3 regions of the Oceanobacillus sp. HCA-5259 genome follow, and region 2 is predicted to be linked to each of the others. Evidence: riboswitches for the same ligand, from Rfam matches in the RefSeq annotation. Region 2 holds a riboswitch; each other region holds the start of a gene.

Evidence for each region. A riboswitch is a leader RNA that binds a small molecule or an ion and turns the genes downstream of it on or off. The one in region 2 is predicted to bind S-adenosylmethionine.
Region 1: it holds a riboswitch for S-adenosylmethionine, as region 2 does, so the genes downstream of both, WKU33_RS03325 (5-methyltetrahydropteroyltriglutamate--homocysteine S-methyltransferase) here and WKU33_RS08190 (methionine ABC transporter ATP-binding protein) in region 2, are expected to answer to the same signal.
Region 3: it holds a riboswitch for S-adenosylmethionine, as region 2 does, so the genes downstream of both, metK (methionine adenosyltransferase) here and WKU33_RS08190 (methionine ABC transporter ATP-binding protein) in region 2, are expected to answer to the same signal.

The regions. Positions count from the first base shown of each region.
Region 1 is NZ_JBBKBV010000003.1:167,932-176,366, forward strand. Features, by position in the region: gene WKU33_RS03310 (bifunctional cystathionine gamma-lyase/homocysteine desulfhydrase) at 1-927, opposite strand, end outside; gene WKU33_RS03315 (PLP-dependent cysteine synthase family protein) at 1,097-2,053, opposite strand; gene WKU33_RS03320 (class I SAM-dependent DNA methyltransferase) at 2,088-2,744, opposite strand; gene WKU33_RS03325 (5-methyltetrahydropteroyltriglutamate--homocysteine S-methyltransferase) at 3,160-4,257, opposite strand; SAM riboswitch class I at 4,435-4,538, opposite strand; gene WKU33_RS03330 (MDR family MFS transporter) at 4,601-6,064, opposite strand; gene WKU33_RS03335 (hypothetical protein) at 6,519-6,791, opposite strand; gene panC (pantoate--beta-alanine ligase) at 7,061-7,909, opposite strand; gene panB (3-methyl-2-oxobutanoate hydroxymethyltransferase) at 7,937-8,435, opposite strand, start outside.
Region 2 is NZ_JBBKBV010000010.1:93,707-102,141, reverse strand. Features, by position in the region: gene WKU33_RS08225 (3-hydroxyacyl-CoA dehydrogenase/enoyl-CoA hydratase family protein) at 1-863, shown strand, start outside; gene WKU33_RS08220 (acetyl-CoA C-acetyltransferase) at 883-2,058, shown strand; gene WKU33_RS08215 (acyl-CoA dehydrogenase family protein) at 2,098-3,882, shown strand; gene WKU33_RS08210 (arsenate reductase family protein) at 4,018-4,374, shown strand; gene gcvH (glycine cleavage system protein GcvH) at 4,468-4,851, shown strand; gene WKU33_RS08200 (toprim domain-containing protein) at 4,971-5,327, shown strand; gene WKU33_RS08195 (thioredoxin family protein) at 5,340-5,660, shown strand; SAM riboswitch class I at 5,713-5,814, shown strand; gene WKU33_RS08190 (methionine ABC transporter ATP-binding protein) at 5,902-6,930, shown strand; gene WKU33_RS08185 (methionine ABC transporter permease) at 6,923-7,579, shown strand; gene WKU33_RS08180 (MetQ/NlpA family ABC transporter substrate-binding protein) at 7,597-8,435, shown strand, end outside.
Region 3 is NZ_JBBKBV010000002.1:4,645-13,079, forward strand. Features, by position in the region: gene WKU33_RS01320 (class I SAM-dependent methyltransferase) at 1-218, shown strand, start outside; gene WKU33_RS01325 (DUF1801 domain-containing protein) at 271-699, opposite strand; gene WKU33_RS01330 (tetraprenyl-beta-curcumene synthase family protein) at 830-1,924, opposite strand; gene WKU33_RS01335 (gamma carbonic anhydrase) at 2,026-2,550, shown strand; gene metK (methionine adenosyltransferase) at 2,933-4,138, opposite strand; SAM riboswitch class I at 4,260-4,365, opposite strand; gene pckA (phosphoenolpyruvate carboxykinase (ATP)) at 4,704-6,284, shown strand; gene WKU33_RS01350 (ABC transporter substrate-binding protein) at 6,970-7,953, shown strand; gene WKU33_RS01355 (ABC transporter ATP-binding protein) at 7,965-8,435, shown strand, end outside.

The DNA.
Region 1 (8,435 bases), on a different contig from region 2:
AACTTCCATTGCTTTTTCTTCATTGTCTACCGTAAAGGATACCATCCCGCCGAAACCACCTGATTGCTTGGCATGAATTTCACGGTTCGGATGCTCTGGTAAACCTGGATAGTACACGTTTCCAACTTGTGGATGGTTTACAAGAAATTCAACAATTTCACTCGTATTACTTTCGATTTCTTCCATTCTAACTCCTAATGTTCGGATTCCTCGAATCAGCAACCAACTATCATGAGGAGCTAGAACACCACCGGTCGCATTTTGAATAAAATGTACTGCTTCACCAAGCTCTTCGTCGTCTACTACTACTAGACCCGCTACAAGATCGCTATGGCCTCCTAAATATTTCGTTGCACTATGGATGACAATGTTTGCTCCATGATCAATTGGCGATTGCCAATATGGCGTATGGAATGTATTATCAACAATTAATGTTAAGTTATTTCCTTTTGCAATATCCGCTAACGCTTCAATATCCGTTATTTTCAACAATGGATTTGTCGGTGTTTCTATAAAAATAGCTTTTGTCTCCGGGCGAATGTTTTCTTTAACTTCGTCCAAATTACTTGAATCTGTGAAGGTTACATCGATGTTCCGGTTATTTAAGATCTTTGTCATGTAGCGATAAGTTCCGCCATATACATCATCAGTAATCAGGATATGATCTCCCGATTGAAATAGATCCATTACCGCTGCAATTGCAGCCATTCCAGAAGCAAAAGCAAAGCCACGCTTCCCTTTTTCCAGATCAGCAATAAGTGTTTCTAAAGCCTCTCGCGTAGGGTTTCCCGTCCGTGAATATTCATAAGTAAAATTACCGACACCATTTTGCTTAAATGTGCTTGCCTGATAAATCGGCGGCGACATCGCGCCAACATTTTTATCAATAGCTGCTCCACCGTGAATTAATTGCGTTTTCTTTCTCATCTTATTCTATCCCTCCTTAGAATGAAACTTCATTCAGTGGGGGTTTCGATGCACTGGACGTGCTAGTGTCGACATTGCGACAAGACGTCGCGTATTTAGTCGACGGCCCTTCTCCCACTGAATTCGCTTTCGTGAATCAGGGTGGTAGCGTCCGCCTAAATAAATTTGATTAACCTCTTCCTTTTGATGCGGAAGTGTTACGGACGTTTTCCCCGCGATAGATTCCCGTACTCAAGTAGCGTTCACTACTGTCCGGAAAAATAGTTACGATATTTGTTCCAGGCTCCGCGATTTCTGCTTCTTTTAAAGCAGCTTCTACTACAGCACCGGAAGAACTGCCAACGAGTAATCCTTCATATTTTGCTATCTCAGCTAATCGGGCAAATGCTTGTTCGTCGGTAACCGTATAAATTTTGTCAAATAGACTCCGGTCCATAATGTCTGGTATGAATTCTACTCCTATTCCCTCTATTTTATGGGGACCCGGGTCACCCCCATTTAAAATGGATCCTTGAGGTTCCACAATTACTGTCTTTACTTGTGGCTGCTTTTCTTTTAGATAACGTGCCACGCCAGTAAACGTCCCACCCGAACCGGCACCAGCAATAAAAATATCAACTCTTCCATCTAAGTCAGCTATAATTTCCGGCCCAAGTGTATCATAATAGGTGTTTGGATTATCTTTATTATAAAATTGATTAGGAATATAGGCGCCCGGACGAACGCTTGCAAGTTGTTGCGCCTTTTCTATTGCATAGGCCATCCCAAACTCTGTCGGTGTATTGATTACTTCAGCGCCTAATGCCCGCATAAGGGCCTGTTTCTCCTGACTAAATTTTTCAGGAGTAACGAAAATAGCATGTAATTGATAATGGATTGCAGCAAGTGCCAAGCCAATCCCCGTATTACCCGCGGTCGGCTCAATCACGGTGTCTCCCTTTTGTAATTCCCCTTTTTCGATAGCTTTTTGAATGAGATAAAATCCGAGCCGATCCTTGATGCTCCCACCAATATTCTGGAACTCCAATTTCGCAAACAGCCTTACATCTTTTGGTAAATCATATGCAGTGATTTCAAACATTGGCGTGTTCCCAACCAACTGGCTGAGGTTTTGTATGATATTCATTCTTTCCACCACCTGCCTCATATGGACATTTTTCTTATGCGAGCTTTGCTTCTCTATTCAATTGCGCTTCCATAATCCATACATAATCATTGATTTGTTCAAAACTTGTTGTAAACCCATACTGATGAAGTATCTGTTCCATCTTAGGGATGGTCGTGTAATATTCCGTATTCAAATCCTCTGCTAATCGATGATAACCCTTCTTTTTCGCCTGTAGATAGGCTTCATTTTTCTTTTTATCATTCTCAAAGATCGTATCACCGAAGATAATTTTCCCTTGCGTGTCTAATATATTTGTGTAGAGTTTAATCGCTTGCTCCTTTTCCTTATCCGTCAAGTGATGAAATGCATAGCTACTCACAATTGCGTCTACCTTTTTATTTTGTCTGGGAAAGGATAGAAAATTGCCTTTCATAATTTTCGTGTTAGGAAGTTTTTGTTGGGCAATTTTCCGCATATTGTCTGAAGGCTCAATCCCAACCACTTCTAACCCTTTTTCCATAAGCTTTTTTGTTAAATTACCTGTTCCTACGCCAAACTCAATGACAAAACCATGCACACGATCACTAATCTTCTGAAGAATTATTTCATAATTTCTGAATACTTCCCGATATTCCATATCAGCCCCCTGAACCGTATCATCGTAACTCGCTGCCCACTCGTCAAATAAACGATTAAACTGCTCTCCCAATCCAACCACACCATTCATATAAATTTACTTGGTATTATGATATTAACAAAGTATAATAATTGTTACAACTCTTACGATTAAAATCCAAACGTAATGTCCACCAATAAAAAAAGCAAACTTCCAGCAGCTACATACTGCTCGAAATTTGCTTTTTTGACCTTTTTCATTCACTATTAAATAATTCTTAAAGTGAAACTTCATTCAGTGGGAGATTCTCCTTACCTCCCCACTGAATGTTAGTTGAACAGAATCAGGTATTTACGGACTGTATATCCCCCACCTTCACATTTTAGTTTTCCCTCTTGTTTAGAGTGGGGGGTATTACAGACCGTTAATGTGTATAAAACACGAGAGTCTTCTGCTTGTTAAATAACAGGTGTACCGTCCAAATGCTTAAGATTATCTCATTTTGGTATCACCAAATTTCTTTTGATAACTCAACGATAAAGCGTAATTTCTCCCATTGCTGTTCTTCCGTTAACTTATTTCCGTGATGGGTTGATGAAAATCCGCATTGTGGGCTTAAGCAAATTTGCTCCTTGGGAATGTATTGTGTCGCTTCTTTTATTCGATCTTTAAGCTTTTCCTTATCTTCCAGTTCACCTGACTTCGAAGTAACTAATCCAAGGACCACTTGTGGCCCACCCTTAGGAATATGGGCTAAAGCTTTGAAATCCCCAGAACGTTCGTCATCATATTCCAGGAAAAATCCATCCACTTTTTCCTTCGCGAGTAAGGTTGGTGCAATCAAATCATAACTACCACTGAACATGTATGCAGACTGGTAATTTCCACGGCATAAGTGCGTTGTGACAGTTAAATCCGCTGGTTTACCATCCAACACTCCATTGATTACGCGGAGGGCCAAGTCGATGTATTGCTCTCTCGAGTAGCCATCTTCAGGGAATTCCTTCTCAGGAGAAGAGAGTCCTGCAATGTATACGTCATCCAATTGCAAGTAACGGACACCTGCATCGTAAAACGCTTGAATCGCATCACGATATGCTTGAATAACATCTTTCGCATAAATTTCAATATCGGAGTAAACTGTCTCGTCCATCATGCCAGGGTGGAATAGCTGATTCGGACTTGGAATCGTTTGTTTTGCGACTGCACGACCATCAACAATTTTATTAAAGACCTTAAAGTCCTCAATAAATGGATGGTTCGGATTGAATGACACTTTTCCGTTGTTGCGAATTGTGTACTTTTCTGTTTCTATCCCTTTAAATCGATAACCATGCTCTGGAACATAGCCCTCTATGCCATTTAAATGCTCAAGGAAATCAGTGTGCCAGAATCTACGGCGGAATTCTCCATCCGTTACAACCTCTAAGCCAACTTCAATCTGCTTATCAACAATTCGGGTAATCTCTTCTGTTTCAATCGCATATAATTCATCCGCTGACTTCTTTTCGGCCTGAAAATCTGCTCTTGCTTGCTTAATGCTTTCGGGTCTTAATAAACTTCCAACATGATCTGCTCGAAATGGCGCTTTCGTAAGTGTCGTCATTGTATTTCCCCTTTTCATTATATATTTTGATTAGAAGACTCTGTCTTCACCAAGCTTTTACGGCGAATGCTCTAGTTGCATTTATGCGGGAAGAAAGGATTTCTACTTTCATATCTGCAAAAATAAGAAAATCCCCTTCTTGAAAATAAGAAGAGGATTCTAGTATCGTGTCTACTCTTCTTATCTTCAAGCATATGACGCTACTGGAATTAGCACAGTACATATTCATGTCTGTTGCTGAAGCTTCACAGGGCCAGTCCCTCCACTTCTCTTGATAAGAAAATTTGCTTTATTAAGTTATTAGCTATACTCTACATAGCTTTTAGATAATTGTCAACCTTTTTTAAACATTTTCTTCAACCGGCCGAGCGCGGTAGACAACGAAGGATAGAATTACTGCGATGATCGTAATGATAAAGATAATAAAGTAGACATGCTCCACTGCAACAACCATCGCTTGCGTTATTGATTGTTGAGACGCAGGATCCGCAACACCTGCGAGATAACTGGCCTGTTTCGAATTTAAAATACTGATAAATACCGAAACTCCAATTGCCCCGCTCAACGGCTGCAGCGTGGACATCACAGCCGTACCGTGCGGATATAATCGCTTCGGCAGCTGATTCAGCCCATTTGTTTCAGCTGGCATCATCGTTGCAGATACGCTAAGCATAATGAGCATAAATCCAACGATTATTACCCAAGGCGGCGTATCAGCTGTCATTCGGCTGAACATAAACATCGTCCCGGCAAGCACAATTGTCGCAGGTATCATCATCACCCGAGGACCAACTTTATCGAATAAAGCGCCCATAAATGGGCTCATAATCCCGTTTAAAATACTTCCCGGGAGCAGCAGCATTCCAGCCATTGCTGGTGCAAGAGCCATTGGTCCCTGCATGAACACCGGTAAGATAAGTTCTGAGGCAAACATCGTCATCACAATAATAATGAACATGATTACTGCATGCGTGAACATCGGCAATTTGAACACGCGCAAGTCCATCAACGGTTCTTCCAGCTTAAATTGTCTGATGGCAAAGAGAATGATTCCAATCACCCCAATGATAATTGCAGTTAAAACATCACGTGTTAAAAACCCTGCCTCACTCTCTCCAACCGAGCTGAATCCGTATATTGTTGCACCAAAACCTACCGTTGAAAAGACAATGGAGAGCCAATCGATCTTCGGTTTCGTCACTTCCGATACATTCACCAAATATTTCAAGGCAAAAAGAATCGAAAATACAGCAAATGGGAGGACAGAGATAAATAAAAATCTCCAACCCAAGTAATCAACGATAACTCCTGAAAGTGTTGGTCCGATTGCAGGTGCAAACATAATAACTAACCCAACAATTCCCATGATTTTCCCTCTTTTATGTGGAGGATACACAAGTAAAAAGACGTTGAATATAATCGGCATCAACATTCCAGTACCGACTGCCTGAATCAACCGGCCAGTAAGCAATACGGAAAATGTCGGCGCGATTGCCGCTATCGTTGTACCAATTGTAAAGACCGTCATCGTCCCAATGAAAAGCTGCCTTGTCGTAAACCATTGCATAAATAATGGAGATACTGGTATAACAATCCCCATCATTAACATAAATCCTGTTGCAACCCACTGGACAGTTGGTAGCGTAATATCGAACTCTGCCATTAATGTCGTGAGCGCAATATTCAACAGTGTCTCATTCAATATCGCGAAAAACGCTCCGATGATCAACGCTGCCATAAGCGGCAATGTTTTGACATTCGGATCTTCTGATAGAAATTCATAATTTTTTTCTTTTGATTTGCTCATTATTTTTACCTCTAATTTTATTTTAAAATATAGTATATCTATGCATTTCACTCACTTTTTACCATCAAAAAAATAATAAAGTTTGCAAAAAACTTCCTCCTTCAATTGTTTGTTCAAAATAAAAAATCACAAGCAGCTGCCTGTGGTCAAAAGTAGGGGTACTCCTTAAAAACATTGGGGGGTCTCATTCACTAAAACTAAAAAGGAAAGACAGAACAGAGCCGCCTTTCCACCACCTGAATTGAATTATCCGTAGAGTTCATTGTATGGTATATAACTTTTTTCATAATTTGACATTATGATTATGAATAAAGGACAGACGTATCCCAATCACTCTGCAACGCAAATCAGAGGCTTTGACCATATTCAATTATCGGTTCAAAGTTAGGATGTTGTCTCATTTTCTCAATAATACTCCCTCTTATTAAAAATCTTCTTCATTATAAGCGGTCATTCAGAATGTGTCAAGATACATTTCCTGCACTTTTTCAAGGTCACCCGCAAGTAGGCTTATTTCTTCCCGATTCAATCGGATAGGCAATTGGTCATATAGCGTAATGACATGGCCTTCTGCATCATCTTGATGTTTTTTCAGATAATGATAAAGACTTTTTAACTGTTTTTCATTTATCGTTGTTTGTGTCGTGAAGTGTTTTACTTTTTGTATAGAAAACTCATTCGCATTGCCGTCAAATTCTCCAGATATAATCTCTCCTGACAGTAACATATCATCACCTCAGAGTCCTTTAGTTAAGCTATTATTAATACTAGCTTAACCAAAGGATTTGATTGTTATTAACTCAACACACCTGGAAATAAAAAAGTAAATTCGTAATTACTTTTATTCAGCGTACGTGCAGCTTTCTCCTTGGGGTTCGCAGTCCCGTTACTCTCGATTTACGTATTAATTAACTGTTGAGCTGGTTAAAAAAGGGCATAACGATTAATCATCTATACGTTATGTCCTTTCTTTTATTGTACATTTTCAATTTAAGTCTATAACTTACGAACACTAAAATTATCAATCAGTCTTGTTTTTCCAATATGCACCGCTATAGCAACTAAAACTCCCGGTCTAATAGTTGAAATTGGCTGCAGCGTCTCCCCATCAACTACCTTCACATATTCAATTTTAGCCTTTGGTTCTGTTTTGAGATGCGTTTCCATTGCAGCAATCAATTTCTCTGCATTTGTTTCCCCTTCTTTTACCAAGCTTTCGCCAAGGGAAATAGTATCACTTACAATCAATGCTGCCCCTCTATCTTCAGGAGAAAGATATGTATTACGAGAACTCTTCGCCAAACCATCTTCTTCACGAACAGTCGGACAATCAATGACCTCAACATTCATACATAAATCCTTTACCATTTGTTTGATGATGGCCAATTGTTGTGCATCCTTCTCTCCGAAATAAGCACGGTCTGGCTGTGTAATATTAAATAACTTGTTGACAACCGTACATACCCCGCGAAAATGACCTTCACGGTTTAATCCACAGAGTTCTTCGGTTAGTACAGACATATCAACATACGTAAAAAAATCTTGCGGATACATCTCTTCTGGTGTTGGGTGGAAAATAAGGTCCACTCCTAGATTTTCACAAATCTTACTATCTCTCTCCAAGTCATGGGGATAACTATCAAAATCCTCATTTGGCCCAAACTGCATTGGATTTACGAAAATACTAACTACAACCTTTTCATTTGCTTCTCTTGCAGCAGTAATAAGACTTCCATGTCCCTCGTGCAAAAATCCCATCGTCGGTACAAAGCCAATTGTATGCCCTTCTTCTTTCCACTTTTTCACAACAGCTTTAACATCCTTAATGGTTGATACAATCTGCATTATACTTAACTCCTTTAATTTTCTTCCTTAATATAATTTATCAATGACCTCATCGGAAACAGTATAGGTATGCTCTTTAGCAGGAAACGATCCTTCTTTGACTTCGGTTATATAATCCCGGAATGCTTGTTGCATGATTTCCCCTACTTGTGCAAACTGTTTGACAAACTTTGGCGTGAAATCCGAAAAGATTGCCAGCATATCTTGATATACAAGCACTTGTCCGTCGCACCCCGGGCCCGCGCCTATTCCGATTGTTGGAATATTTATTTCCTTGGTGACGATTTCTGCTAGTTTTGCAGGCACGCCTTCTAACACGATCATAAATGCTCCCGCCGCCTCTACTGCTTTAGCATCCGCGATTAACTGTCTAGCAGCAGCCTCGGTTTTCCCTTGCACCTTAAATCCGCCAAATTCATTAACAGATTGTGGGGTTAGACCGATATGCCCGCAAACTGGAATGGATGCTTCTACAATGGCTTTAATCTGTGGGCAAACCTTTGTACCGCCTTCCAATTTTACACCA
Region 2 (8,435 bases):
AAATGGTGAACACAGCGATTGAGGAAGCCGAAGCTAACTATGAAGGGCTTGTTATCGGAAACCAGGGTAAAAACTTCTGTGTTGGTGCTAATCTCGCATTAATGTTAATGGAAGCACAGGATGATAATTTCTATGAACTTGATATGGTCATCCGTATGTTTCAAAATATGACGACAAACATTAAATATGCAAATAAACCAGTAGTCGTCGCTCCGTTTAATATGGCGCTTGGAGGCGGGGCAGAAGTGTCGCTACCTGCAGCAGCAATTCAAGCGTCACCGGAAACATATATGGGACTTGTCGAAGTTGGTGTCGGTCTTATACCTGGTGGGGGCGGCACGAAAGAACTTTATCTAAAACAACTTCGCAATATGCCAAAGGGGATCGATTTTGACTTATCGAAGGTCGCGAATGATGTCTTTGAAAAAGTGGCAACGGCGAAAGTATCAACTTCCGCAAAAGAAGCACAAGAGCTAGGATTTCTAGACCAAAAAGATGCGATCAGTGCGAATCCAGATCATTTAATTTACGATGCCAAACAAAAAGTACTTGCACTGGCTCATGCAGGTTACCGGGCACCTGCAAAAGAAAAAATTCCGGTCGTTGGAAATGCAGGCTATGCGGCAATGCTGCTCGGGGCAAAAAATCTCCAGATGAGCGGTTATGCATCTGAACATGATGTAAAGATTGCCGAAAAGCTAGCCTATGTCTTATCCGGTGGAAGAATTAAAGAAGGTTCGCTTATTGATGAGCAGACAATGCTCGATTTCGAGCGAGAAGCATTCTTAAGTCTAATCGGTGAACCGAAAACACAAGCCCGGATGCAACACATGTTAATGAAAGGTAAACCATTACGCAACTAAGGATTAAGGGGGAGAAAATGTGAAGGAAGCAGTTATCGTTGCAGGAGCAAGGACTCCGGTCGGTAAGGCGATTAAAGGTAGTTTACGAGACGCAAGACCGGATGATTTAGCTGCACTGACAATCAAAGAAACATTGAAAAGGGCAGGCGACTATACCGGAAATATTGATGACGTCATCATCGGTTGTGCGATGCCGGAAGCAGAGCAAGGGATGAATATGGCAAGAAATATTGCGGGGCTTGCCGGTCTTCCGAAAGAAGTTCCGGGAATTACAATTAATCGCTATTGTTCTTCCGGGCTGCAAGCAATCGCCTATGGTGCTGAACGTATTATGGTTGGCGCGAGTGATACGATTATTGCTGGTGGGGCAGAGTCGATGAGCTTAATTCCGATGGGCGGACATGTCATTAAACCAAACCCGAAACTCGTAGAAGATGCGGTTGGCTATTATATGGGCATGGGACATACGGCAGAAGAAGTGGCGAATCGTTTCAATATATCCCGAGCAGATCAAGATGCCTTCGCAGCACAAAGTCATGAGCGGGCAGCCAAAGCAATTGAAGAAGGTAAATTCGCTGATGAAATTGTCTCGGTGGAAGTCACAGAACGTGTTATCGGTAAGGATAATAAGGTTGTAGAACAGACAAAACAATTTGCAATGGATGAAGGGGTACGCGCAGATACAAATACAGAAGTCCTTGCTAAACTGAGACCTGCATTTCATATAAAGGGATCTGTAACAGCTGGAAACTCCTCGCAAATGAGCGATGGGGCAGGTACCGTCCTATTAATGGAGCGCGAGAAAGCCCAAGCAGAAGGATTAACCCCCTTATTAAAATTCCGTTCCTATGCTGTAGCTGGAGTGGAACCGGAAATTATGGGAGTAGGTCCTGTGAAGGCGATACCAAAGGCACTGGAAATTGCCGGTCTTGAGTTATCGGATATTGGATTGATCGAGCTGAATGAAGCGTTCGCATCCCAATCGTTACGAGTTATTGAAGCGCTTGACTTAGATACTTCTATTGTGAATGTAAACGGTGGAGCGATTGCACTCGGACACCCGCTAGGAATGACGGGAACGAAGCTGACGCTAACTTTAGCCCATGAGATGCGCCGCAGAAATGTTCAATTTGGAATTGTAACGATGTGTGTTGGCGGTGGAATGGGAGCAGCAGGAGTATTTGAGCTAATTTAATCTTTACAACTAACTTTTAATAAAAGGAGAAGATCAATTATGAGCGAAACAAAAGACAAACTTTTTAAAGGAGGAGCCTTCCTCATTGAAGAATTAACCGGTGAGGACATTATCACTCCTGAGGACTTAACAGATGAGCATAAAATGATTGCGAAAACAACAGAGGAATATGTTAACAATGAAGTCGTCCCGCTTATCGACAAGTTAGAAAACCACGAATTCGAACATTCCGTAGAATTATTGAAAAAGGCGGGAGAGCTAGGTCTGCTCGGTGCAGATGTTCCGGAGGCTTACGGTGGGCTTGGTCTGGATAAGATTAGCTCATCCTTGATTACAGAGAAAATGGCACCAGCGGGAGGATTTTCCATTACTCATGGAGCCCATGTCGGTATCGGCTCGCTGCCAATTGTGTTTTTCGGGAATAAAGAACAGAAGGAGAAGTATTTGCCGAAGCTTGCGACGGGCGAGCTAATCGCTGCCTATGCCCTGACAGAACCTGGCTCCGGTTCAGACGCTCTCGGGGCAAAAGCGACTGCTAAGCTGAATGAGGCAGGAACCCATTATATTTTGAATGGGGAAAAGCAGTGGATCACGAACTCCGCGTTCGCAGATGTATTTGTCGTCTATGCAAAAATTGATGGTGAACATTTCTCTGCGTTCATTGTAGAACGCGATTATCCAGGTGTGTCCACTGGTTTGGAAGAGAAAAAGATGGGGATTAAGAGTTCATCAACCCGGACACTGATTTTGGAAGATGCAGAAGTACCGGTAGAAAATCTCCTAGGTGAAAAAGGTAGAGGACATATTATTGCCTTTAATATTTTAAACGTTGGACGTTACAAACTAGCCGTCGGTGGTGTCGGTGGTTCGAAACGGGCATTTGAACTAGCGGCAAAATATGTGAATGAACGGAAACAATTCAGTGTACCAATTTCAAGCTTCTCCCTAACCCAATCTAAGCTTGCTACGATGGCGAGTGAAATCTATGCAAATGAGAGTGCGGTTTATCGTACAGTTGGATTGTTCGAGCAGCGGATGGGTGCTTTGTCTGATGAAGAACTTGAGGACGGTCGGGAAATTGCCCGGGCAATTGCTGAGTACCAAATCGAATGCTCGATTACGAAATATATGGCGACAGAATTACTTGACCGCACCGCTGACGAAGCGGTTCAGCTGCATGGTGGGTATGGGTTCATGGAGGAATATGAAGTAGAAAGAATCTACCGGGATTCCAGGATCAACCGGATATTTGAAGGTACGAATGAAATCAACCGACTGCTCGTTCCGGGAACATTGCTGAAAAAGGCAATGAAAGGGGAACTGCCATTATTACAGAAAGCCCAAGGACTTCAGGAAGAGCTTATGATGATGATGCCTGAAGAAGTTGGCACAGAACCACTTGATCAGGAAAAGCATTTAGTGCGTAATGCAAAGAAAATTGTTCTCTTAGGTGCAGGTTTGGCGGCACAGAAATACATGCAGAAACTTGAGAATGAGCAAGAAATTCTCGTCCACTTGGCCAATATGGTTGGAGATGTCTTTAATATGGAATCAGCCCTCCTCCGTACTGAAAAAGCGATTCATCAGACGGGAGAGGAGAAGAATGAGCTGAAACTGCTTTATACACAAGTATATGTACAGGAAGCATTCAATCGGATTGAGGCAGCGGCAAAAGAGATCTTAATTGCGGTGGAAGATGGAGATACTCTACGGATGATGCTCTCTTCCTTACGTAAATTGACCCGTCATGAACCGACGAATGTTATTGCGAAGAAACGGGAAATCGCCAAATCACTCATCGAAAGTGAAAAATATATCGTATAATTTCAGTTCGTCCGGAGTATAGAATATGCTCCGGACGATTTTTTTAAAACCATACGAGCTCTGTAGCAAATACATGTGTCAACAAACCTTCTATGTTAAAATAGTGGTAATTACATAAAGGAGCTGGTTTTTAAAATGAGTATGACTTTTTACTGGTATCCAAAATGCGGCACGTGCAGAAATGCGAAGAAGTGGTTGGAAGCGAACGATATCGACTTTGAGGCAGTCCATATCGTTGAGGATACACCATCTAAGGATAAGATTTTACAATTAATTGAAAAAAGTGGTCTAGAACCGAAGAAGTTCTTTAATATGAGCGGTAAAAAATATCGCGAATTGAATATGAAAGAGAAGATTAAAGATGCTTCAGTTGAAGAAATGGCAGAATACCTAGCTTCTGACGGCATGTTGATAAAACGGCCGATAGCAGCGATGGGAGACAAAATCACTGTTGGTTTTAAAGAAGACGAATACGAATCAACTTGGAATTAGTACAGAAGGTAAAGAGAAAATGTGATGTACAGTAGATTTTCTAATCTATCCATTGTATAGTTGGAGTAGAAGAAACGGAAAGGATGATAACCGATGAATTTACCAGAGGACTTACGTTATACGAAAGAGCACGAGTGGATTAAGAAAGAGAGCGACAATAAAGTGCGCATCGGAATTACTGATTTCGCTCAAGATGAACTTGGAGATATCGTGTTTGTCGAACTTCCGGAAGAGGGCGACACAGTCGAAGCGGACGATTCATTTGGCAGTGTAGAATCGGTAAAAACAGTTTCCGAGCTATATGCACCAGTCAAAGGGACAATAGTTGAAATCAATGAAGAATTGGAAGACAGCCCAGAACTTGTCAACGAATCTCCATATGAACAGGCTTGGATGATCGTTGTAGAACTAGAGGACGCAAGCGAATGGGATAATTTACTGACAGCTGAAGAATACAAAGCAATCATAGAAGAATAATACTAAAGCAAGACAAAAAAGGAGGGGGACTAACTATACAATAAAACAGTATAGTCAGCCTCCTTTCTTTCATATGCTATAATAGGTGGATGATTTGATCGGATAAGGAGTGGCAGGGTATGATAGCGCACGAAACCGAAAAAGTTATTATTGTGGAGGGGTTGACAGATAAACGTAAGATAGAAGAAATTCTAAGCGAAGAAGTCACGATTATTTGTACAAACGGCTCACTAAGCGTCCATTGGTTTGATGAGCTGTTAGAAACATATAACTTAGATGAAAATGATGTCTACATCTTTGTCGATGAAGATAAAAATGGCTTGAAACTACGAAAACAACTGGCACGGGAACTCCCTCATGCCGACCATATTTATATTAGCAGGGATTACCGTGAAGTCGCAACTACCCCTTATAAAATCCTTGCCTCCTTACTCGTTGCAAAACATTTTTCAGTACGACCAACATTTTTATATTAGTCAGGTGAGTCTATGCAGAAAGTAATATCAAAACAGCTAAAGAAAGATTCTTACTTATTATATATTTATTCGCCATTTTGTGGCACATGCCATATCGCTAGGACGATACTTGAAAAAATTGAAGACATTCATGGCGAAGAAATATTTTATGAAATGAATGCCAATTTTGAAGAAGCTTTCTTACACGAACATAAAATAGAGAACGTGCCTTGTTTATTAATTAAGGAGAATAATGAAGTAAAGGAGAAAGTGTATACTTTCTATTCTACCGGTAATATTTATCGTTATCTTTTCGAATATAAGCCTGAGCTCTTCGCTGGGGAAAGCTATTGACAGCATAACTCAACTCATGCTATGATTTCTTTATGTTAATTGAATAGGTATGCTCTTATCGAGAGCGGTGGAGGGACTGGCCCTGTGAAACCGCGGCAACCTTCAAAGTCGTTTGAAAGGTGCCAATTCCTGCTAATATCTTGATAGATAAGAGAACAAGAAATGCAACTATAGGTAAAAGCGTCTTTCTGTTCTCGAATAGAAAGACGCTTTTTTGATTTATTTGGAAGGAGATAGTACGTTGATTTCCATTAAAGGTTTAAGGAAGCAATACGTTACAAAAGAAAGGCAAATCATTGCAGTTGATGATTTGGATCTGGATATAAAAGAAGGAGAAATATTTGGCGTTATTGGTTATAGTGGTGCTGGTAAAAGTACCTTCATCCGCTTGCTCAATCGGTTGGAGGAGCCATCAGGTGGATCAGTAACAATAGGTGATAAAGACATAACACGTTTGAAGAAAAATGATCTCCGCATTGCACGCCAAGATATTGGAATGGTGTTTCAACATTTTAATTTACTATGGTCGCGGACTGTGGCAGAGAACATTGCATTCCCGCTTGAAATTGCTGGAGTGAGCAAAACGGAGCGTAAACAGCGGGTTCAAGAATTGATCGACTTGGTCGGTTTAACTGGTCGGGAAGATGCTTATCCATCTGAATTAAGTGGTGGACAAAAACAGCGTGTCGGTATTGCTAGATCACTGGCGAACAAACCGAAACTATTACTTTGTGATGAAGCGACATCTGCTCTTGACCCGGAAACGACAACATCTATTTTGGATCTACTCGTTGACATCAATGAAAAGATGGGACTCACAATTATTCTGATTACCCACGAAATGCAGGTCATCCGGAAAATTTGCCACCGGGTTGCTGTTATGGAAGAGGGAAAAGTAGTGGAAATGGGAGATGTCCTCGATGTTTTCCTTCATCCGAAACAACAAATAACAAAGAAATTTGTTAGCCAGGTGATGGGAAATGCAGAGGAAGAGGATGCGATCCCAAGTATGCTGCAAGATAATCCAGAAGGAAAGCTCATCAAACTGCAATTTATCGGAGAATCAGCAAACAAAGCTTTAATCAGTCAGCTTGCGAAACAGTTTGCCATCGATATCAATATTATCCAAGGCAAGATTACGAATACGAAGACCGGAAGTTACGGAACATTGTTTGTTCAAATTACTGGTGAGGATGCGGAAATTGACCGTGCTATTCTCTATGTTCAAACGAAAACCTCCGTGGAATTGGAGGTCATCCTAAATGTTTGAAAATGTGAATATGGACGAGCTGTTAACAGCGACTAATGAAACTTTTTATATGACAATTATTTCGCTATTAGGCACCTTGGTCATCGGAATACTTCTTGGATTATTACTATTTCTTACAGCAAGAGGCGGTATTTGGGAAAATAAAGTCATTAATGCAATAACCGCATCTGTTGTCAACGTATTCCGTTCGATTCCGTTTATAATATTGATTCTGTTATTATTTCCATTTACAAATTTCCTTATTGGGACGATTCGAGGACCAAGTGCTGCGCTACCAGCGCTAATTATCGGCAGCGCGCCATTTTACGCTCGGCTTGTGGAGATTGCGTTCCGGGAAGTTGATAAAGGTGTCATTGAAGCTGCAAAATCAATCGGTGCGAAGACGAGTACGATTATATTTAAAGTATTGATACCTGAATCCTTACCAGCTCTCGTATCAGGGCTGACCGTTACAGCTATTGCACTTATCGGCTATACCGCGATGGCAGGAATAATTGGGGCAGGCGGTCTTGGAGATTATGCTTATTTCTATGGTTTCCAGCGCCGGAACTTTGATCTTGTGTTTATTTGTACGATAATAATTTTGATCATTGTATTTATTATTCAATTTATTGGAGATTTCATTACCAATAAAATAGATAAAAGATAAAAAGGAGAGGAATAAAGATGAGAAAGTTTCTAGGATTAATTCTACTATCATTCATTCTGTTGCTGGCTGCATGTGGTACAAGTGGAGAAAAAGAAGATACCGCAAATGGTGCAGATGATGCAGATAACACCGCTGGAGAAGAAGCCACAGAACCGGTTGATATCGTTATTGGCGCATCAAGTACACCCCATGCCGAAATTTTAGAAGAAGCTAAGCCGTTGCTTGAAGAGGAAGGAATCAATATAACAATCGAGATGTATCAAGATTATGTATTACCGAATGAGGACTTGGAATCGGGTACGCTCGATGCGAACTTCTTCCAGCATATTCCGTTCCTCGATCAAACAATTGATGACACAGGGTATGATTTAGATTATATTGATGGAATCCATATTGAACCGATGGGTGTTTACTCGAAGAATATCACATCACTTGATGAGATTGAGGATGGTCAAGAGATTATCATCAGCCGTTCCATTCCTGACCATGGACGTATTCTTTCATTATTTGAGCAACAAGACTTGATTACATTGGATGAGAGTGTAGAGAAATCTACGGCAACAATTGATGATATTGTAGACAATCCATTGAATCTAACATTCTCACCAGATGTGGATCCATTGTTATTACCAGAAATGTACGAGTCGGAGCCGGATGCATTAGTTGCAATCAACACAAACTATGCCATCGATGCAGGCCTGAATCCGCTAGAAGATGCGTTATTCATTGAAGACGAGAATTCAGAGTATGTAAACGTCATCGCCGTCCGCAGTAAGGACAAAGACAATCCTGCGTTCCAAACATTAGTTGATGTTTTACAATCGGAAGAAATCCAAAACTTCATCTTAGAAAATTA
Region 3 (8,435 bases), on a different contig from region 2:
CGACAATTCCTGCTGTAGAAAAGTTATTAGCTAGGTTAAAGAAAAAAGGACTCATTATCCTTGTTGTTTATCATGGTCATGAAGGCGGGAAGGAAGAAAAAACAGCACTTCTTGAATATGTTACGGAACTCGATCAGAAAAAGTACCATGTCCTTAAATATGATTTCATTAATCAAATCAATAATCCGCCATTCGTGCTCGCTATTGAAAAGAAGTGAATGGACAGGAAACAGGTCAGTTAGATTTATTCTCCGACTGACCTGTTTCTTTTTAAAAATCAGTGATTTCATAGTGCTCCGTTACAAAGGCAACTGTTTCTTTTATCATTTCTTCCAGAATAGCTCGATCAATATCTTCAAGCTTATTAACATAGACACAAGCTTTGCCGGCTTTATATTTCCCGAAGTTCTCGAGTAATTTTTCGCGCTTCCCCTCATCCATCATGACATAAATGCTATGTCGAGCTTTTCTAGGGGAAAAACCTACTATCGGTGCATCGCCTTCATGGCCAGAAGCATATTTATAATGGTAAGAACCATAACCGATAATACTTGGTCCCCACATTTTCGCTTTTCTTCCAGTTACACTCGAGAAAATATCCAACAATTTATAAGCATCTTCCCGCCGTTTCGGATGGTCTACCGATTCGATAAACTCCACGACATCCCGATCATTTTCTTTCGTTTTTAATTCATACATAAATTCAATCTCCCTTAACTCGTAAGTTAATCACGTATTAACGTTCTGTAATATCCCCTCCTCTATACATGAGGGAAACCCAATATGTGAAGGGGGCATAAACAGTCCGTAAATCCCTGATTCGGTTCAACTAACATTCCGTGGGGGGAAAGGAATTCCCCACGGAATGAAGTTTCACTTTATTATACAAACGAATATTGTAATGAAGAAATGCTCCCGACATTCCCGCTGTTTTTAACAATCTTTTCCTAACTTGTTTCCCTTCCCGTAACGATTCAACCTTTTCATCACTTAAATATAATGCAACAAGACCTTTAGGGATGAACTGATGGAAAGTCGAATCAGGTAGGTCCCGCGTACGGTCTTCTGCTAAGTGTATAAAATATTGTAACCGTTCGAGAAGCTCCACATCATCCCGGTAGTAATTACAAAAATTTAAATCTCCTTCCATTTCGTCTTCTTTTTGATCAATATAATAATCAAGTAAAATATGCAAGCCTTGCACAGATGGAAAATAACTGTACATTATATGTTGCGGAAGCGATGCAGTCATTTTCCCGCCCATTGCATAAGACACAAGACAAAAAATGCCAAGCGTTGATCCAGACGCTGCTGCAAATTCATACCAGCTTAATCCAAGCGCTTTATCTTTCTTTTCCTTATACCAAGTTGTCAGCCGCGGGATACGCTCTTCCACTTTGACGTGTTTATGTACTTGAAGGTCCGCATACAGCGTCCATAGTTCTAAACAATATTCCTGGATTTGTTCATAGTCGTCGATGTCTTTCAATGCAGCTTGACACGTAAGCACTAATTTCTCAAGATAACCCCCATCAGCTTTCTCCGACCGATAAGCATAATAATCTTGCAAAGCTGCTTCAGGACGGAGCGCATCCTTCATCGCCTCATGGAGCATACGAAAATCTTTCGGATCAAGTGATGTACTGCGATCACAGAGATTATCTAAGTAATCGCTGATCGTCTGATATGCAACGATAAAACGAATCGCTTTTTCATACTTCATTCCAGCAAGCAATGCGAACACAGCACCACCCTGACAATGGAATTTTTTTGAATCGATACTGGCTAGGGCTTGTAGTTGCAGTTCCTTATCTGGAATAGCTGCTGCTTTCTCTTCCCACCCTTTCATCTCTTCCTCAACAATAGGAAATAAAGTGTTGTAGACTTCATATAGTAACCCAGTTGCTGTATTCGGTATTTGCATTCCTTGCGCCTCCATCATTTCATCATTTTTACATAGATTTGTTATACTATCATTATTATCAACATTGAGCTTAAAAAATACAAGGGAATAGGAGTGTTCATATGATTGATCATTATCAGGGGGTTTATCCAAAAATTCATGATTCAGTTTTCCTAGCAAAAAACGCTGTTATAAATGGAGATGTCACAATCGATGAGGATTCGAGCATTTGGTTCCACGTTGTAATCCGCGGTGATATCGCACCAACAAGAATTGGTAAACGAGTCAGCATCCAAGACTTGACCGTTCTGCACCAAAGCCCTGATAATCCACTTATTATTGAAGATGACGTTACGGTCGGCCATCAAGTCACCCTACATTCAGCCATTATTAGAAAGAACGCCCTTATTGGTATGGGAGCAATCATCCTAGATGGGGCGGAAATCGGAGAAAATGCATTTGTAGCAGCAGGAAGCCTCGTGCCACCGGGGAAAAAAATTCCACCAAACACCTTATATATGGGAAACCCTGCAAAATACGCAAGAGACCTAACAGCGGCTGATTACCAAGAAATGGAACGGGTAAGAAAATCCTACGTGGAGAAAGGTCAATATTATAAAATACATACAGATTTGGGGAAAAAATAAATTTTCCTTTATACAATAAGAGCTATCCCGACTCAACGGAATAGCTCTTATTGCACTTCATATAAAGTGAAACTTCATTCAGTGGGGAATTCCCTCCCCACTGAATGTTAGTTGAACAGAATCAGGGATTTACGGACTGTTTATTCCCCACCTTCACATGTCGGACTTCCCTCCTATTTAAGGCAGGGATATTACAGACCGTTAATGCGTGATAAAACTATTAAAACGTATGAGCAACACCGAACTATCCTGTGAGGCACGATTACTACGCTACTTTGACTACTGGATACGCTAGTACAATCGGTCTTCGGTGGGACGAGTAACCTCATGTCCCCGGCAGCCGCGAAACTATACCATAATGACGTTTCCACCTTCGCGCTTTTTACTTTTCACAAACTATCTTTTGCAGTTCTTCAACTTTATCAAGTTTTTCCCACGGGAAAATAATGTCGGTTCTGCCGAAATGTCCATAAGCCGCTGTATTTTTATAAATCGGCTTCCGTAAATCAAGCATCTCGATCAGCCCTGCAGGTCGAAGGTCAAATAGCTTACGCACCGCTCCCACTAATACTTCTTCCTGATACTCGCTCGTTCCAAATGTGTCGATTGTGATGGATACAGGCTCTGCAACACCGATCGCATAAGCAAGCTGTACTTCACATTTTGCAGCAAGCCCTGCCGCCACGATGTTTTTCGCTACATATCGAGCTGCATAAGCTCCGGAACGGTCCACCTTTGTCGGATCCTTCCCACTGAAAGCACCTCCGCCGTGACGTGCGTAGCCTCCGTACGTATCCACGATGATCTTCCGGCCCGTTAAGCCGACATCACCTTGCGGACCGCCAAGCACGAAGCGGCCAGATGGATTGATGAAGTATTTTGTATCTTCATCTAAAAGCGCTTCTGGTATAACCGGTTTTATAACATACTCTCGAATGTCAGAAATAATCTGTTCATTCGGAATGTCTTCATGATGCTGAGTAGAAACAACGATTGTATCCACACGAACTGGTTGATTCTTTTCATCATATTCGACGGTAACTTGTGTCTTCCCATCTGGACGTAAATAATCCAATACCCGGTTTTTTCTTACATCGGAAAGACGTCTTGCAAGCTTATGGGAAAGACTAATTGGAAGTGGCATATATTCTTCCGTCTCTTTCGTCGCATAACCGAACACTAATCCTTGGTCACCTGCTCCGATTGCTTCTATTTCTTCTTCCATCTTCCCTTCTCTTGCTTCAAGTGCCTTATCGACCCCACCGGCAATATCAGGTGATTGCTCATCAATTGCAGTCATGACGGCACAAGTTTCATAATCAAAGCCATACTTTGCTCGGGTGTAACCAATGTCTTTCACCGTCTGGCGGACAATTTGCGGTATATCTACATAAGTTGTAGTTGTGATTTCACCTGCTACGAGCACCATTCCCGTTGTAACGACTGTCTCGCATGCCACACGTGCATCTGGATCTTCTTTTAAAATATCATCCAGTATCGCATCAGATATTTGATCCGACATTTTATCAGGATGTCCCTCTGTTACTGATTCTGAAGTAAATAAACGACGATTTGCATTTGCAGCCATTTGGCTTGTTCTCTCCTTTGTAATATGTAACGGAACCCAATCTCCATTCGTTCCATTATTCAAAGCATGAAAATAAAAATCCTTTCCCGCAAGTATGAGGAAAGGATTAATTAGCCTTTCACTCTTATTGTTCAAGGAAAATTCCTTGCAACAGATTAGCACCTTTCACAAATCGTGAGGTTGCTGGGCTTCACCGGGTCTGTCCCTCCACCAGCTCTGAATAAGAATTGAAATTATTATAACCTTATTTAAAAGGGATTCGTTACTTAATAATCGATTACTGAAAAATAGCGTATCATATTTCATTATTTTTTACCAGTTTTATTTTCATACTGTCTGTTCTTTGTTACAATCAAATATAGAACAACATATTGAAATCGTTTTCCAACAAAAATGATAACGAACTAAAATAGGTTACCGACAGTTCTCAAAAAATTTTTCAATTAGTATGGACTATTCCATTTAATGTGTTATACTAATGTCAGATTTAAGATAAGCGATAAGGAGGAAGTTTGCAGTCTTCCTTCAACAAAACCTTTTAAAAGGCAGGAGAATAAGAATGAAAATGGTGGAGAAATCATTGACAAACCAACTATTAGAACACGAGAATTTGAATCGAAACTATTCAGTAGCTCGTCTGGTGGAACGCGTGTTAGATCGAAATGAAGGCGTTCTAACTTCAACAGGAGCAGTAACTGCAACTACAGGTAAATATACAGGTCGTTCACCGAAAGACAAATTTATTGTTAAAGACGAGATTACGGAAGATACGGTTGAATGGGGTCCAGTGAATCAACCGATCGATGAAGCTTCCTTTGATAAGTTACACGAAAAGGTAGTAAATTACTTAATGGAAAAGGACGAAGTTTATCAGTTCCAAGGCTTTGCTGGAGCGGATGAAAAATATCGTTTACCGATCCAAGTAATTAACGAATTTGCCTGGCATAATCTTTTTGCCCGTCAACTATTTATAACACCTACAGAAGAAGAACTTAAAACACATCAAGCAGAATTTACGGTTATTTCAGCACCGCATTTTAAAGCAGACCCTGCAGAAGATGGGACGAATTCAGAGACATTCATCATCATTTCCTTCAAGAAGCGTGTCGTATTAATCGGGGGAACGGAATATGCAGGGGAAATTAAAAAGTCGATTTTCTCTGTAATGAACTATCTGCTGCCACAGCAGGATGTTCTATCGATGCACTGCTCAGCGAACGTTGGTCAAGAGGGTGACGTGGCATTATTTTTCGGCCTATCCGGAACCGGAAAAACGACTCTTTCTGCTGATCCATACCGCCGGTTGATTGGTGATGATGAACATGGCTGGAGTCCGAATGGTGTATTTAATATTGAAGGCGGCTGTTATGCTAAATGTGTTAATCTTTCTGCAGAGAAAGAGCCACAAATTTTCAACGCGATCCGCTTTGGTTCTGTACTTGAGAACGTTACGATTGATGATGTGACAAGTGAACCAAATTATGACGATACGAGCTTGACGGAAAATACCCGGGCAGCTTATCCGGTAGATAATATCGATAACATCGTCACTCCAAGTGTTGCTGGTCATCCGAATACGATTATTTTCTTAACGGCCGACGCGTCTGGAACATTGCCACCGATCAGCAAGCTTACGAAAGAACAGGCTATGTACCATTTTCTAAGCGGCTATACTAGTAAGCTTGCTGGGACAGAGCGCGGCGTGACGGAGCCGGAAGCGACCTTCTCTGCTTGCTTTGGATCCCCATTCTTACCGCTCGCACCAGCGAAGTATGCGGATATGCTTGGACAAAAAATCGATCAGTATAATTCTAATGTATTCCTCGTAAACACGGGTTGGACTGGTGGGTCTTACGGTGTTGGAAACCGAATGAAATTATCCTATACACGCGCGATGATCCATGCCGCGCTAGAAGGTGAATTGAATCATATCGAAACAATAACCGATGATATATTCGGCTTGCAGGTTCCTGTTCACGTAGCAGGTGTGCCTGATGAAGTACTCATCCCGAAGAATACATGGGAAGATAAAGCGGCCTACGAACAGGAAGCGAAAGCACTCGCTAAGAAATTCCACGAGAACTTTGCGAAGTTTGAGAACGTGAGTGATGCTACTAAAGCAGCAGGTCCCGTGTATAAAGGGTAACAATGTATCCTCATCCCAAAAGGATAATTATAAATTTTATTAACAGCGACTTCGCTGGGACTTCCGATTTTTTATTAAAATCGGAAGTTTTTTTATCACGTATTAACGGTCTGTAATACCCCCACCTCTAAACAAGAGGGAAACCTAATATGTGAAAGGGGGTAAACAGTCCGTAAATACCTGATTCTGTTCAACTAACATTCAGTGGGGAGGGAAGGATACCCCACTTAATGAGTTTCACTTTATCACGTATTAACGGTCTGTAATACCCCCACCTCTAAACAAGAGGGAAACCCAATATGTGAAAGGGGGTAAACAGTCCGTAAATACCTGATTCTGTTCAACTAACATTCAGTGGGGAGGGAAGGATACCCCACTGAATGAGTTTCACTTTATCACGTATTAACGGTCTGTAATACCCCCACCTCTAAACAAGAGGGAAACCCAATATGTGAAGGGGGTAAACAGTCCGTAAATAGCTCTTGTGCGTTGCTGCGACTATTGGATGTGTTATTACAAACGCACTTCGGTAAAACGAGTAATCGCAACCCTAGGCGTCCGCAAACTTACTGTAATGGTACTTTCGTCTTTGTTTTTCTCATTCCCCCCTGTCTTCTGCACAATTCCACCGCCCAGGCATAAACTGTAGTTGACTATCCACTATGATACGAAAGGGGCGGACACTATGAGAAAAATAACGAAAGGTTTACTTTTGCTCGGCTTCCTGTTATTTATTACTGCCTGTCAATCAGAAACAGTGAAGATTAATCTCGCTGAAGTTACGCGCTCCCTATTTTATGCCCCACAATATGTAGCACTGGAACAAGGTTTTTTTGAAGAAGAAGGCTTGGATGTTGAACTTCAAACGACTTGGGGCGGGGATACAACAATGACTGCACTCCTATCCGGAGGGGCAGATATTGCCCTAGTAGGGTCTGAAACATCAATCTACGTCTATGCTCAAGATTCCCGTGATTATGCAGTAAACTTCGCTCAGCTCACGCAAACAGACGGTACATTTCTCGTGGCAAAAGAAGCTTATCCGGATTTCACCTGGGAAGATATGAAAGGGAAAGAATTTCTTGGCCAGCGTGTTGGAGGTATGCCACAAATGGTTGGAGAATTCGTGCTGAAAAAACATAACATTGATCCGCATAATGACCTTCTCTTAGACCAAAGCGTTGATTTTGCAAATATCCCTAGCGCTTTTCAGTCAGGGAATTATGAATTCGTGCAATTATTCGAGCCGACTGCAAGTGTTTTTGAACAAGAAGGGCAAGGACATATTATCGCATCCTTTGGCGAAGAATCCGGAAAAGTTCCTTATACCGTTTTTATGACACAAGAAAGCTATTTGAAAAAGAATGAAGAAACGGTGAAAAAGTTTACACGAGCCATTTACAAGGCTCAGCAATGGGTGGAGGAAAATAGCTCTGAGACGATTGCGGAAGTGATTGCCCCCTACTTTGAAGATACCGATCTAGATATACTAGCTTCTTCTATTGAACGATATAAAAATCAAGACTCTTTCGCAACAGATCCTTATTTAGATGAAGAAGAATGGGAGAATTTGAAAGCGATCATGGATGAAGCTGGTGAACTCCCCATTGATGCCCCCCATGAAGACTTGGTTAACACGAACATTGCCGAAGAAGTGATGAATGAATAGGAGGGATATTTATGGCGATTTTAAAGCTTGCCGGGGTCAGCCATCATTATTTTTCAAAAACAGGCTATACGAAAGCACTCGAAGACATTAGCTTTACGATGGAACGAGGTGAATTCGTATCGGTCCTAGGGCCAAGCGGCTGCGGTAAGTCAACGATTCTCTCCATAATCGCACGGTTACTTGAGCACACTTCGGGAAGTATTTTCATTAAAGGCGAGCCAATTGAACAATGTAAGGAAGAAATTGGTTATATGCTGCAGCAAGATTATTTATTCCCTTGGAAAACGGTCCAAGATAATGTTTTACTTGGGCCAAAGATCCAGAAACGCCAAGACGAAGAAGCAATAAATCGGGCTAATGTTTTGCTTCAGGAAGTCGGTTTATCGAATGCAAAGCACCAATATCCGACCGAATTGTCTGGTGGAATGAGACAGCGTGCCGCCCTTGTTCGGACGCTTATGAATAACCCGGAAATTTTCCTC